Linked DNA regions of Flavivirga spongiicola. Each later gene encodes a partner of the first gene's protein in a complex. Links are inferred from orthologs where the notes say so. Each region holds a gene or a part of one and is shown on either strand. Other genes may lie near its edges.

Region 1 (5,406 bases):
CCCTTCACCATTGTTAGACAATCCAATAAATAGAAGTATTCCTGTTGAATTGAATATTAGTTTAAAAGGAAATTTAGAAAAACCCGATCCAGAGTTTAGTTTTGAGTTTCCTAATGTAAATTCAACTATTAAATCGGAGCTACAATATCGCTTGGAATCTGATGATGACAGGCAAAATCAAGCATTATATTTTTTAGCGACAGGCGGCTCATTTAAAAATAGAGGAGCAGGGGAGTTTAATGTATCTGGTACAATTGCAGAAAGATTAAATGGCATTATTGGCGGTATTTTTACTAACGGAGATGGAAAACTCAATATAGGATTAAATTACGAGGCAGGTCAAAATAGACCAGATTATCAAACTGGGGATAGAGTTGGAGTTACTTTACAAACACAAATTAGTGACCGGGTACTTATAAATGGTAAAGTAGGTGTTCCGGTAGGTGGTGCAGGAGCAACCGAAACCGTTATTGCAGGAGATGTAGAAATTGATTTTCTATTAAACGAAGATGGCACACTAACTGCTAAAGTATTTAATAGAGAAAATAGTATTAGAAATTTTGGTGAAGCGATAGGTTATACTCAAGGTGTTGGGCTTTCATACAGTGTCGATTTTGATACCTTTAAAGAATTACTTCAAAACTTCTTTAAGAAATCTAAAAAAGAAGACATAGCTCCTCAAGAAAAAACAGAAGAAAAAGAAGCTAATGCATTACCGAATTTCATTAAAGTGAAGCCTTCTACACAAAAATAAACGGCCTTTTTTTACTTTATTTATAGCTGTTTTCATAATAAAACGATTTTTTTTATTAACTCAAACGTTATAGTTTAACAACTATAATTAAAATAAGATAAATGCTATAGATATGTGCATTTTGTTTATTAATTTTACCTGTAAATAATAAAATTTGATGCCAAAAGTAATGAAAAAATTAGCCGTTTTAACTTCTGGAGGAGATTCACCAGGAATGAATGCTGCTATTCGTTCGGTGGTTAGAACATGTGCTTATCATGAGATAGAATGCGTAGGTGTTTATCGTGGTTATGAAGGTTTGATAGAGGGCGATTTTAAGTTAATGGACGCACGTAGCGTAAAAGGAATTATAAACAAAGGGGGAACTATATTAAAATCTGCACGATCTAAAGAGTTCAGAACAGTTGAAGGCAGACAAAAAGCATTTAAACAATTAATAGATGCCAATATTGATGGATTAGTTGTTGTTGGTGGTGATGGTTCTTTTACAGGAGCTTTAATTTTTAATCAAGAATTTGGCTTTCCAGTCATGGGAATACCGGGTACCATTGATAATGACATTTATGGAACCTCCCATACTTTAGGGTTTGATACAGCTTTAAATACAGTAGTAGATGCTATAGATAAGATTCGTGATACAGCGAGTTCCCATAACAGATTATTCTTTATTGAAGTCATGGGACGCGATGTAGGACATATAGCTCTAAATGTTGGTATAGCTGGCGGTGCTGAAGAGATTTTAATCCCTGAAGAAGATTTAGGATTAGATAGATTGGTAGAGTCGCTGAATAGAAGTAGAAAATCTGGTAAAACTTCAAGCATAGTTATAGTTGCTGAAGGTGATAAAATTGGTAAAAACATATTCGAACTAAAGGATTATGTAGATGAAAACATGGAAGGTTACGATGTTCGAGTATCAGTTTTAGGCCATATGCAGCGAGGAGGAGCACCATCATGTTTCGATCGTGTTTTAGCCAGTAGAATGGGTGTAAGTGCGGTTGAGTCCTTATTAGAAGGAGAAACTAATTATATGGTTGGTTTGTTAGACAATAAAGTAGAATTAACACCATTAGAGAAAGCCATAAAAGGAAAGTCAAAAATTAACTTAGAATTATTGCGTGTCTCAGATATCATGAGCACATAACATTTATAAATAAGATTATGTCAAAATTAAAATTAGGAATTAACGGATTTGGAAGAATTGGAAGAATAGCTTTTAGAGTAGCAGCTTCTAGACCAGATATTGAAGTAGTTGGAATAAACGATTTACTAGATGTAGATCATTTAGCATATTTATTAAAGTACGATTCTGTTCACGGACAGTTTGATGGAACTATAGAAACAAATAACGGTAACTTAGTGGTTAATGGTAATGAAATAAGAATTACTGCAGAACGTAACCCAGAAGATTTAAAATGGGATGCGGTTGGAGCAGAAGTTGTTTTAGATTGTACAGGTATCTTCACTACTTTAGAAGGTGCTCAAAAGCATATTACTGCTGGAGCTAAGAAGGTGGCTATTTCTGCACCATCTGCAGATGCACCAATGTTTGTAATGGGGGTTAATCACGACGAAATTACTGCAGAAAATACTATCGTATCTAATGCATCTTGTACAACAAACTGTTTAGCGCCTTTAGCAAAAGTAATTAACGATAAATTTGGTATTGCAGAAGGTTTAATGACTACAGTTCATGCTGCTACAGCAACACAGTTTACTGTTGATGGTCCTTCAAGAAAAGATTACAGATTAGGTAGAGCTTCTTTAAATAATATTGTGCCTGCATCTACAGGAGCTGCAAAAGCAGTAGGAAAAGTAATTCCAGAATTAAATGGTAAATTAACAGGTATGGCTTTTAGAATACCTACTGTTGATGTATCTGTGGTAGATTTAACATGTCGTTTAGAGAGACCAGCTTCTTTTGATGAGATCAAAGCGGCTTTGAAAGATGCTTCAGAAAATGAATTAAATGGTGTTCTAGGATACACAGAAGAAGGTGTCGTATCTCAAGATTTCGTTTCAGAACCAAAAACAAGTACATTTGATGCAAACGCAAGTATGGCATTAAATGATAACTTTGTTAAATTAGTATCTTGGTATGATAATGAATTTGGCTATTCAACTAAATTAGTTGATTTAGCACAACATATCGGTTCAATATAAATTATTAATTTAGTCCGCAGAGTAACTTTATTAATAAAGCAACTCTGTGGACTTTTTATTTAAAAACTTATGATTTTAATTGTTGATAGTGGTTCTACAAAATCTGATTGGATAGCTGTAGATAGTAATGGTAATCAATTACTGGAAAAAATACGTACTAAAGGGCTTAACCCAGCTATTTTACCAAAAAAGAAATTAAAAAAAATAATTAAATCTAATAGTTTATTAAAGGAGCATAAGGAAAGTGTTAGTCATGTTTTCTTTTATGGGGCTGGTTGTGGTACGGCAAAACCATCAGCACTTTTAAAACAGGTGTTAGAAAAAATGTTTGTCAATGCCCATGTTGAAGTGAATGAAGATACCATGGCTGCGGTTTATTCTACAATTAGTCATGATAAAGAGGCGGCAGTAGTTTGTATTCTGGGAACGGGGTCTAATTGTAGTTACTATAATGGTAAAGAGTTAGTGCAGAGTGTTGACTCTTTAGGATACTCTATTATGGATGATGCCTCTGGTAATTATTATGGACGTCAATTGATTAGAGATTATTATTTTAATCATATGCCGGAAGACATTAAAATAGCCATCAGCAGTAAATTTAATATGGAGTCTGATTATATAAAGTATAACTTATACAAACAACCTAATCCTAGTGCGTATCTAGCCAGTTTTGCTGAGTTTATGTTTTTAAATAAGGAGTCAGAATATATTAGTAACCTTATAAAAAAAGGCATCCGATTATTTGCTATTAATATGATTATGCAATATAAAGAGGAGCTAAAAACCGCTCCAGTTCATTTTGCAGGGTCTATTGCATATTTCTCACAAGATGAAATTAAAGCTGTAGCTCAAGAGATGGGATTTACAGTTGGTAATTTTGAGCGAAGACCTATTGAAGGTCTGGTGTCTTTTCACACTAAAAATTTATAAGTTTTTTAATCTAAAAATTCCCCGATCAAGCATCGGGGTTTTCTTCTCACTTCTCCTTGAGAGAGGTCGGAACTGCTTTTTACAGTTTCGGGTAAAGTAAAACACAAAATTTCGATTTTTGATCCTGAAGCCAAAACTTTGTGCTCAACTTGATATGGGTATGAAACTGGCAAAATATCCTTACGGCTTGCCTCGGGGGATAGTCGGTTTTAATAATTTTTTTATTTATCACGCAACCGTTTTAATGATATATCATCTTAGATATAAAATCATTAGATGCGTTTTATGAAAAAAATAGTATTACTGGTAACTTTATGTTCGTTGTTTTTAGCTTGCAAAAATGATGATGATTCAGCTGAAATTAAATATGAATCCACAGCAGTGATTAAAGGCCAAGATCTTACATTATGTGCTTGCTGTGGAGGATGGATAATAGAAATTGATAACATGACCACAGATTATCGATTTGAAATACTTCCTGAAAATGCTAATATAGATCTGCAAAAAGTAACATTTCCTTTAAATGTAAAACTGAATTGGGAAGTAAATAATACATGTGCATCTATTACACGTATTATAATCGAAGATATTATTGAAATGTAAAAGATTTAAAACCATAATTTTTTATAGAGTGTTGACTAATAAGAGCCTACCATTTTTTCATGCTTATATACTACACAGGTGCTTTAAACCACTGTGATTCAGTAATAAAAACTGAGAGAAAAATGCTAGCTGAAGGTTTAATTGGTTTACAAGCAGAAGGGCAAAGTATAGCGTTAAGAGAAATAAAAATAAAGGAATTATAAAGTTTTAATATAATTTGAATAAGTTTGTTAAAACGTATTAATAAATGAGCTTTTTCTCACGGTTTACTAAATCTATAAAAAAAAGAAGGGTATTATCTTTTTTTATTTTTATTTCTATGGCCACCATACTATTGGTGAGCTATTTCTTTCTTGAAAAGAAAATTGGTTTAGAAACGATAGCATTGTTTTTATTTATTCTAGCCATAATACAAGTTTTTGTATTGCAGTATTTTTTTAAAAATCAATTAAAAAACGATACTGTACAATCAAATTTAAACATTCGAATTAAGGAGCTGAAAGCAATTCTTGAAGAATCTGATAGAATAATTGAGCATAAATCAATTTATTTAGCAAACATGAGTTATGAGGTTCGTACACCACTTAGTACTGTTTTAGGCATGCTAAACATGTTAAAGCAGACGGAACTTAATAGCGATCAAAAAGCACAGGTTGAAATAGCAGAATATTCTTCGAAACATTTATTGCAATTAGTAAACATGGTGACTGATAATGCTGATGTGGAAACAGGAGATATTAAATTAGATTTATTAGCGATAGATTTAAAATCGGATTTATCCCGTCTTTTTAAAGTCTTTGAATATCAAGCCTGGGAAAAAGGTTTAGAATTTGATTTTAAGTTTTTATATGAAGAAAAAGAAACGTTTTCTGTTTTAGGTGATTCGGCTAGAATTCAACAAATATTGATCAATTTGATTAACAACGCTATAAAGTTTACTAACTATGGAAAGATAT
Region 2 (4,214 bases), on another replicon or contig:
AAGACTTTACTCCATCAGCAGTATCAAGTAAAATACCTAAAGCTGGTCCGGCAAGTACATCTAATTTTTCAGAGACTCCAAATTTCGCCATAAGTGGAATAGCTATTTGATCTAAATTGTCTACTGCAACATAAAGAACTTCTGGTTGAAAACTAAAAGCATCTGAAATTCCAATTTCAGCAAAAGCACCTACATAAAATCCCGTCTCAGAAACGGTAACACTGACTATTCCTCCTTTTAATTTTTGTGATGCAGCATCAATACCTGCTTTAACACCAAATTTTGTTTCTTGAGCATTCATGCTTGATAATCCAAATACTGCAACAGCAGCACAAAGTAGTAATTTCTTCATAAGATAAAATTGTTTTTAATTTTTGATTGGGACAAATAAAACTCATTTTTATTTATCGTAAAAAGAAATTTGTAAAAAAACAGTGTTTAGACGATTTAATATGCTTTTTATCGGATTTACAAGAATATGCGTATTTTTATTTTTACAAATTATGAAGTAATAAACTTACGAAATTACTATGATTCGGGTATAAGAAAAAGAAAAATCATCTATAAATATGCTTTTTTAGGCAAACAAAATAAAAAGGAAATGTTTAGTTCCTTCTTTATTACTCATTAGTATTTAATCTAAAATTAAAATAATTAGTGTGACCTGTTTAGACACCTACATCAAACATCTCTAATATATATCCCAAATCAACAGTTATTGCAAAAGTGATCAAATCTCCAACATTACCAATAGGAATACCTTCATTGATAATTGCTTTAAAATGGTTTTTGACAATTTACACTGTCAACAAAATAATAAATTTATTTAACATCCATCAAAAAGACTGATAATGATATGATTAAACAAAAATGCATGTAATTCTTTATTCAATTTACAAAAGTAGAAATCCAAAGATTTACTTTATTTTTACAAAATATGAAATGGGAGCACGCACTTAAAGACTATAAATTGTATCTAAAAATTGAGAGAGGTCTATCAGAAAATTCCATAGAAAACTATTCACGTGATGTTAAAAAGCTAATTAACTATTTAGAAAATCATGAGATCAGTGAATCTCCAATTACGATTACTAAAGAAGTAGTTCAGGGGTTTATATATGAAGTAGCTAAAAGCGTCAATGCTCGTTCACAATCGCGCTTAATTTCTGGTTTACGCAGTTTTTTTAGCTATTTAATCTTTGAGGATTATATGACTTCTAACCCCTTAGAACTTATTGAATCACCAAAAATTGGTAGAAAGTTACCTGATACGTTAAGTGAAGAAGAAATTGATATTATTATAAATGCTATAGATTTAAGTAAACCTGAAGGAGAACGCAATCGTGCTATGTTAGAAACACTTTATGGGTGTGGGTTGCGAGTCAGCGAGCTCATTAATCTTAAGATTTCTGATTTGTTTTTTGATGAAGGCTTTATAAAAGTTACTGGTAAAGGTGACAAACAACGCTTTGTGCCAATTATAGATATCACTCAAAAATATATTAACATATATAGAAAAGAAATCCGAAATCATTTAAATATTCAAGCTGGCTACGAAGACACACTCTTTTTAAACAGAAGAGGCAAACAACTTACCAGAGCAATGATTTTTACCATTATTAAGCGTTTGGCAGAGAAAATCGGACTCAAAAAAAATATCTCTCCACATACTTTCAGACATTCGTTTGCTACTCATTTATTACAAAATGATGCAGATCTCAGGTCTATACAATTAATGCTTGGCCATGAAAGTATAACCACTACCGAAATATATGTACATTTAGATAAAAGTCACTTAACCGAGGTGGTAGAAAAGTATCATCCTAGGAAATAGTTGTTGGCTGTTAGCTGTTGGCAAGAATAAAAAACCCAGCTTCTGCTGGATTTTTTATTCTTAAATATAATGTACTATTATAATCTATTTAGGTATTGTTCATGAGATTCCTGTTTTCACAGGAATACATTACTTAGCAATATTAACTGCTCTGGTTTCTCTAATTACAGTTACTTTAACTTGACCTGGATAGGTCATATCTGTTTGCACCTTTTGTGATATACTGAACGATAAATCTGCTGCTTTTTGATCATCTACTTTTTCACTTTCAACAATAACCCTCAATTCTCTACCTGCTTGAATAGCATAAGCTTTTTTAACTCCTGTAAAACCAAAAGCAATATCTTCTAAATCTTTTAAACGTTGAATATAACTATCGAGTACTTGACGACGTGCTCCAGGACGCGCTCCAGAAATGGCATCACAAACTTGTATAATTGGAGCTAATAAAGATTTCATTTCAATTTCATCATGATGCGCTCCAATAGCGTTACATACATCTGCTTTTTCACCAAATTTTTCAGCCCATTGCATCCCAAGAATAGCGTGTGGTGTTTCCATATCTGCTTCCGCATCTGGCACTTTTCCGATATCATGTAATAATCCAGCGCGTTTAGCAAGTTTTGGGTTGAGTCCTAATTCTGCTGCCATAACACCACAAAGTTTTGCAACTTCACGTGAGTGCTGTAACAAGTTTTGGCCATAAGAGGAACGGTATTTCATACGTCCCACCATCTTAATAAGCTCTGGGTTCAAATTATGTATCCCAAGATCAATTACTGTACGTTTTCCAACTTCAATAATTTCTTGTTCTATTTGTTTTTGAGTTTTCTTTACAATCTCTTCAATACGTGCAGGGTGAATTCTACCGTCAGTGACTAATTTATGTAATGACAAACGTGCAATTTCTCTTCTTACAGAATCAAAGCATGATAGTATAATAGCTTCTGGTGTATCGTCAACTATAATCTCAACACCTGTTGCAGCTTCAATAGCACGAATGTTCCGACCTTCTCTACCAATAATACGCCCTTTAACATCATCCGATTCTATATTGAATACAGACACACAGTTATCAACAGCTTCTTCTGTTCCTATACGTTGTATGGTATTTATAATAACTTTTTTTGCTTCTTGTTCTGCCGTTAATTTAGCCTCTTCTAAAGAGCTTTGAATGTAAGCCATGGCATCATTTTTAGCTTCACCTTTTAAAGACTCTACTAATTGTTCTTTAGCTTCTTCTGCAGAAAGGCTCGAAATGACCTCTAATTGTTGCACTTGATTTTTATGAAGCTTATCAAGTTCCTCTTGTCTTTTTTCAAGAACATCAAGTCTATGATTATAGCCCTTTATTTTACCGTCTAAACTTTCATTAAGTTTTTTCCCTTTTGAAAGTTCGTTTGATATTTGCGATTCTTTATCACGTGTACGTTTTTCGGCTTCGGCCATTTTCTTATCTCTAGATAAGATAACTTTTTCATGCTCAGACTTGAGCTCTATAAATTTTTCTTTGGCTTGAAGAATTTTATCTTTTTTAAGCCTTTCTCCTTCACTTTTAGCCTCTTTTAGAATTAGATCTGCATTTTTCTTTGCTTCTTTTACAAGTTTAGAAGCATTATTTTTTTCAAGCCTCTTTGTTATAATAAAACCTATGATGAGTCCTAAAATAACACCTCCTACTGCATATATAATTGAGTTGTCCATTGTATTTAGTTAGTTTTTGTATATAAAAAAGCCTACACTGGTATAAAGTTTTGTATAAACCCCTTAAAAACAAGTTTAGGGCTAACAAGCTGATCAAGGGTCTGCTCAAGTATCTAAAATAAATCAGTACTAGCAGCATGCTTTTACAACTTAAACTCACCCTTTTTAAAGAATTAACGTTGAGTTTATCAAAAAAAATAACCAATGTAGGCAGTAACTTTTTAGTTTATTTTAAAGAACGTTTAAGAGATCAAATAAGAATGTAATAAATCATTAAGCGCATTTAGCTTATCTTCTACATGCTCATTTACATTATCTTTATTAATTGAATCCTGTTCTACTTGAGATGCAAATTGTAACGCGCACATGGCCAATACATCTTGTTTATCTCTAACAGAATAACTTTGCTCAAATTGCTTTATCATCGCTTCAATGTTCTTAGCCGCTTTACGCAATCCTTCTTCTTGATTTGCTTCAATCGTTAAAGGATATACTCTATTAGCTATAGATAGCTTTATTTTAAGCTTTTCTGGCATTGAATTTATGTTACACTAATCTGAGAGTTGAGCAATACAATAGTCTATTTCTCTTATTAGTGCGTTTATTTTAAGCTTAGTTTCTCTTTTATTATCGTCACTACCAAGTATTGTATTTGCTAATTTTAAAGCCTCAAATT
Region 3 (4,214 bases), 600 kb from region 1 along the record:
ACATTATTATTCATTAAATGCAACTCATTGTAGTACAGCTTGAATTTAAGATTTTTATTAATTAGTTTAACAGAAATATCTTTGATTAATTGTTTTAATAGTTGACAGATTTGTAAAGCATTTTCCGTTTTTACCTGTCCAGCCTGGTAGTAAAAATGAATCTGCTTTAATGTACTATTAACCGAAGTGATATCCCATATCTCAATGGTATTCAAATTATAATAAAGACTGCCTAATTTTTTTCCAGCTTCAATTAAAGCAGGGCTTGGTGCAAAATTTTCGAAGCTTTTAGTTGCTAATTTTGGATTTAATAATTTGAGCCAAACATAATATTTAAACTGACTTAATTTATCACCATTTAAATTATAAAATAAAGGAATATCTTTTGCTGAATATATAATACGACCTTCCTTTTGTTTTAATAAGGGATAAAGTGAATTGTAAGAATCGTCAAAGTAGCATTGAAGTTCGGATTCTGTTTCGATATGTTTTGTCTTTTCAATTGTCACAAACTCCGCGTTTGTGATTTCAAACAAGCGGTCTAAGGATATGTTATAATATTTAGCCAAAACAATGGTTTCCTCAATAGAGAATTTACTTTTTAAACTCACCCGCCTATGTGCAGCGTCATAGCTAATATCTAAAGCAGTAGAAATAGCTTCAATAGTTGAAGTGCCTTTGGGTAATTCCTGTTTTAAATTCTGAATAAAAACGATCTGATACATTTTCAAATGTATTTGTTATTTGTGATAATCACAAATAATAATATTTTATCTTGCATTTTAAGCAATTAAATATGTGATTATAGCAATAGTTTTGGACTGAATTTAAAAATTATAATTATGAGAAAATTAATATGCATTATTACTATATTATTAGTTAATTTAAGTGTTGTTGGCCAAAACGACTCAATTGTAAACCGAAAATTAAGAGGCCCTATTTGGACAACTCATAGTATGAACACCGATATAGTAGGAGTGTCTTTAGGTGCTTTTCCAACGGATTATAATAATAAACATAAACTTACAAGAACGTTTGGCATTCGAATTGAAATATTTCCTTTATCTCCCTTTTATTTTCTTGCTCCAAGAACACCTATCTCTACAAATGAAGTTGCCTATAAAAAGCATATGGAAAACACTAGTGTGACACAACAAATTTATGGTCTAAATATTTCGACTGGAACTTTTGAAGGTATTGATTCTTATGGTATCTCTTTAACAGGTTTTATGCATTACAGCAGAAAGAATAACGGTGTCTCTATAGCAGGACTTACTAATTCAATTGAAAGAGCAAATGGAATTGTAGCCAGTTTTGGAGGCAATCAAGTTTATCAAGGTAATGGTATTATGATTGCAAGTGTTTGGAATAACGTAGCAAGACGTTTTAATGGTATGCAAATTGCCGCTGAGAATTACATATATGAAAAAGGTAGAGGAGTACAAATTGGTGTTTTTAATAAAGCAAAAAACTTTAGAGGCATTCAATTGGGTATATGGAATAAAAATGACAAGCGCTCATTTCCTATAATTAATTGGCAGTTTAAAAGTTGAGAAAAAAAAACCTCTCAATTTAAATTGAGAGGTTTTAAGTTTGTAGATTATAAAGGTGTTAAATTAATTAACCTTCTTTTTTATCTTCTCTAGGTTTTCTGTCATCACGACGGTTATCACGTCCTCGATTGTCTCTACCTCTGTTATCACGCCCACCTCTGCTATCACGTCCATTACTTTCTCTTGGTGGTCTTGCTACATAACCTTCCGGTTTTGGTAAAATAGCTTTACGAGATACTTTTTCTTTGCGCGTTCTTGAATCAACTCCAAAATACTTCACATCAAAAACGTCTCCCATGTTTACAACGTCAGATACATTTTCTGTACGTTCCCAAGCTAATTCGCTCACGTGTAATAATACTTCATTTCCAGGAGCATCCATGTATTCTACAACGGCTCCAAAATCAAGCATTTTAATAACTTTTACTTCGTAAACGCTACCAACTTCTGGTTTAAACATTAATGAATCTATTTTTGCTAAAACAGCATCGATACCTTCGTTACCAACACCTAGAACTTCAACAATACCTTCTTCGGTAACTGGATCTTCATTAATAACGATCGTTGTTCCTGTTTCTTTTTGTAATTCTTGAATTACTTTTCCACCAGGACCAATTAATGCACCAATAAATTCGTTAGGAATTCTTCTGGTTACCATTTTTGGAGAGTGCGGTTTCACATCTTCTGCAGGAGCAGCGATAGTATCAGTTAATTTGTCTAAAATATGCAAACGACCGTCACGAGCTTGATTTAAAGCATTTACAAGAATTTCATAAGACAATCCTTTTACTTTTATATCCATTTGACAAGCTGTAATACCATCGGCAGTACCAGTTACTTTAAAATCCATATCCCCTAAGTGATCTTCATCACCTAAAATATCAGATAGAACCGCATACTTTCCAGAATCTACATCAGAAATTAATCCCATGGCAATACCAGAAACAGGTTTCTTTAATTGAACACCAGCATCCATAAGTGCCATAGTACCAGAACAAACCGTTGCCATAGAAGACGAACCGTTACTTTCTAATACTTCAGAAACAACACGAACTGTATAAGGGCAATCTTCAGGAACCATACCTTTTAAAGCACGTTGTGCTAAATTACCATGTCCTACTTCACGACGAGATGTCCCACGAATTGGTCTGGCCTCTCCTGTTGAAAAAGGAGGGAAGTTATAATGTAAATAGAAACGTTCTTCTCCTTCAAAAGATGGCATATCTATTTGATTCGCTTCTCTAGATGTTCCTAAAGTAACTGTTGCTAATGCTTGAGTTTCTCCACGAGTAAAGATTGCAGAACCATGAGTTGATGGTAAATAATCAATCTCACACCAAATAGGTCTAATTTCATCAGTCTTACGACCATCTAAACGTAAACCTTCGTTTAAAGTTAAATCTCTAACAGCCGCTTTTTCAGCTTTACTGTAATATTTAGATATTAAACCTCCAATATCTTCTAATTCTTCTTCAGAGAAAGTCGCTTTTATTTCTTCTTTGATTTCTGCAAATGCAGCGCCTCTTTCATGTTTAGCAGAACCTGCTTTTGCTACAGCATATACTTTGTCGTATGCCATATCATGAATTTTTTGAGCTAAATCGGTATCTTCACGTTCAGGTTCGTACTCGCGAACTTCTTTTTTTCCGAATGCTTCAGCTAAAGCAACTTGTGCAGCACATTGTACTTTAATAGCTTCGTGTGCAAATTTGATAGCTTCAGTCATTTCTTCCTCAGAAATCTCATCCATTTCACCTTCAACCATCATTACAGAATCAGCCGAGGCACCAATCATCATATCAATGTCAGACTCTAATAACTGAGAACGTGTTGGGTTGATTACGAATTCGCCGTTTACACGACCAACTCTGGCTTCAGAAATAGCACATTCAAAAGGGAAATCTGATAGTTGAATAGCAGCAGAAGCCGCTAATCCAGCCATGGCATCTGGCATAACATCATCATCATGAGACATTAACTGAATCATCACCTGAGTTTCACTATGATAATCTTTTGGGAATAATGGACGTAAAACACGGTCTACAAGACGCATTGTTAATACTTCACCATCACTAGGTCTTGCTTCTCTTTTAAAGAAACCTCCAGGATAACGTCCTGCCGCAGCAAATTTTTCTCTATAGTCAACTGTTAATGGTAAGAAGTCAACATCTGACTGTTTGTAATTGGAAACAACTGTACACAAAAGCATACATTTTCCAGATTGCACAACAACGCTACCATGCGCTTGTTTTGCTAATTTTCCAGTTTCGATAGAAATTTCTCTACCGTTACCTAGGTCTATGACCTCTCTAAAAACTTGTGGAATCATAAATTTTTTAATTCTAATTAAACAATGGTCGTTGTGTTGTTGTAGTTGTTGTGTGACCAATGAAAAACTATGTGTCCTGAACTCATTTCAGGATCTGCTTAATCATATAATTACGTAATTTATACTCTTCGTCCGAGTTATATTATTTGCGCATCACTTTATTTTTTGGCTAGAGACAGCTGCGCAAAAACAAAAAAGAGGCTGTTAAGCCTCTTTTAATTATTTTCTTAATCCTAATTCTTTTACTATGGCACGATATCTTAAGATATCTTTCTTAGTTAAGTAATCTAGTAAAGCACGACGCTTTCCCACTAATTTTACTAACGAACGCT

The links.
Region 2: pfkA (region 1) and rny share a complex: the UniProt entries of both Bacillus subtilis proteins name them as parts of the possible RNA degradosome complex. The link is inferred for Flavivirga spongiicola from one-to-one orthologs.
Region 3: pfkA (region 1) and Q4Q47_RS13160 share a complex: the UniProt entries of both Bacillus subtilis proteins name them as parts of the possible RNA degradosome complex. The link is inferred for Flavivirga spongiicola from one-to-one orthologs.

Annotation. Positions count from the first base shown.
Region 1 is NZ_JAUOEO010000001.1:3,882,094-3,887,499, forward strand. What follows is about bases 1-2,904. They hold pfkA (6-phosphofructokinase), read left to right. Parts: upstream 1-911; coding sequence 912-1,898; downstream 1,899-2,904. Other genes in these bases: Q4Q47_RS15435 (translocation/assembly module TamB domain-containing protein), read left to right, coding at 1-754; gap (type I glyceraldehyde-3-phosphate dehydrogenase), read left to right, coding at 1,916-2,904. Also shown: more of gap, read left to right, coding at 2,905-2,917; Q4Q47_RS15450 (N-acetylglucosamine kinase), read left to right, coding at 2,987-3,847; Q4Q47_RS15455 (hypothetical protein), read left to right, coding at 4,124-4,450; Q4Q47_RS15460 (hypothetical protein), read left to right, coding at 4,510-4,653; Q4Q47_RS15465 (ATP-binding protein), read left to right, coding at 4,770-5,406. UniProt on the Bacillus subtilis protein: Catalyzes the phosphorylation of D-fructose 6-phosphate to fructose 1,6-bisphosphate by ATP, the first committing step of glycolysis.
Region 2 is NZ_JAUOEO010000002.1:148,000-152,213, reverse strand. The notes cover bases 1,252-4,214. They hold rny (ribonuclease Y), read right to left. Parts: upstream 3,539-4,214; coding sequence 1,964-3,538; downstream 1,252-1,963. Other genes in these bases: Q4Q47_RS20660 (hypothetical protein), read right to left, coding at 4,090-4,214; Q4Q47_RS20665 (cell division protein ZapA), read right to left, coding at 3,781-4,074; xerD (site-specific tyrosine recombinase XerD), read left to right, coding at 1,252-1,834. In the rest of the region: Q4Q47_RS20685 (porin family protein), read right to left, coding at 1-352; more of xerD, read left to right, coding at 938-1,251. UniProt on the Bacillus subtilis protein: Endoribonuclease that initiates mRNA decay. Initiates the decay of all SAM-dependent riboswitches, such as yitJ riboswitch. Involved in processing of the gapA operon mRNA, it cleaves between cggR and gapA.
Region 3 is NZ_JAUOEO010000001.1:3,280,992-3,285,205, forward strand. Bases 1,252-4,214 are described here. They hold Q4Q47_RS13160 (polyribonucleotide nucleotidyltransferase), read right to left. Parts: upstream 3,883-4,214; coding sequence 1,621-3,882; downstream 1,252-1,620. Other genes in these bases: Q4Q47_RS13155 (LA_2272 family surface repeat-containing protein), read left to right, coding at 1,252-1,553; rpsO (30S ribosomal protein S15), read right to left, coding at 4,102-4,214. Also shown: Q4Q47_RS13150 (helix-turn-helix domain-containing protein), read right to left, coding at 1-725; more of Q4Q47_RS13155, read left to right, coding at 843-1,251. UniProt on the Bacillus subtilis protein: Involved in mRNA degradation. Catalyzes the phosphorolysis of single-stranded polyribonucleotides processively in the 3'- to 5'-direction. Necessary for competence development in Bacillus subtilis.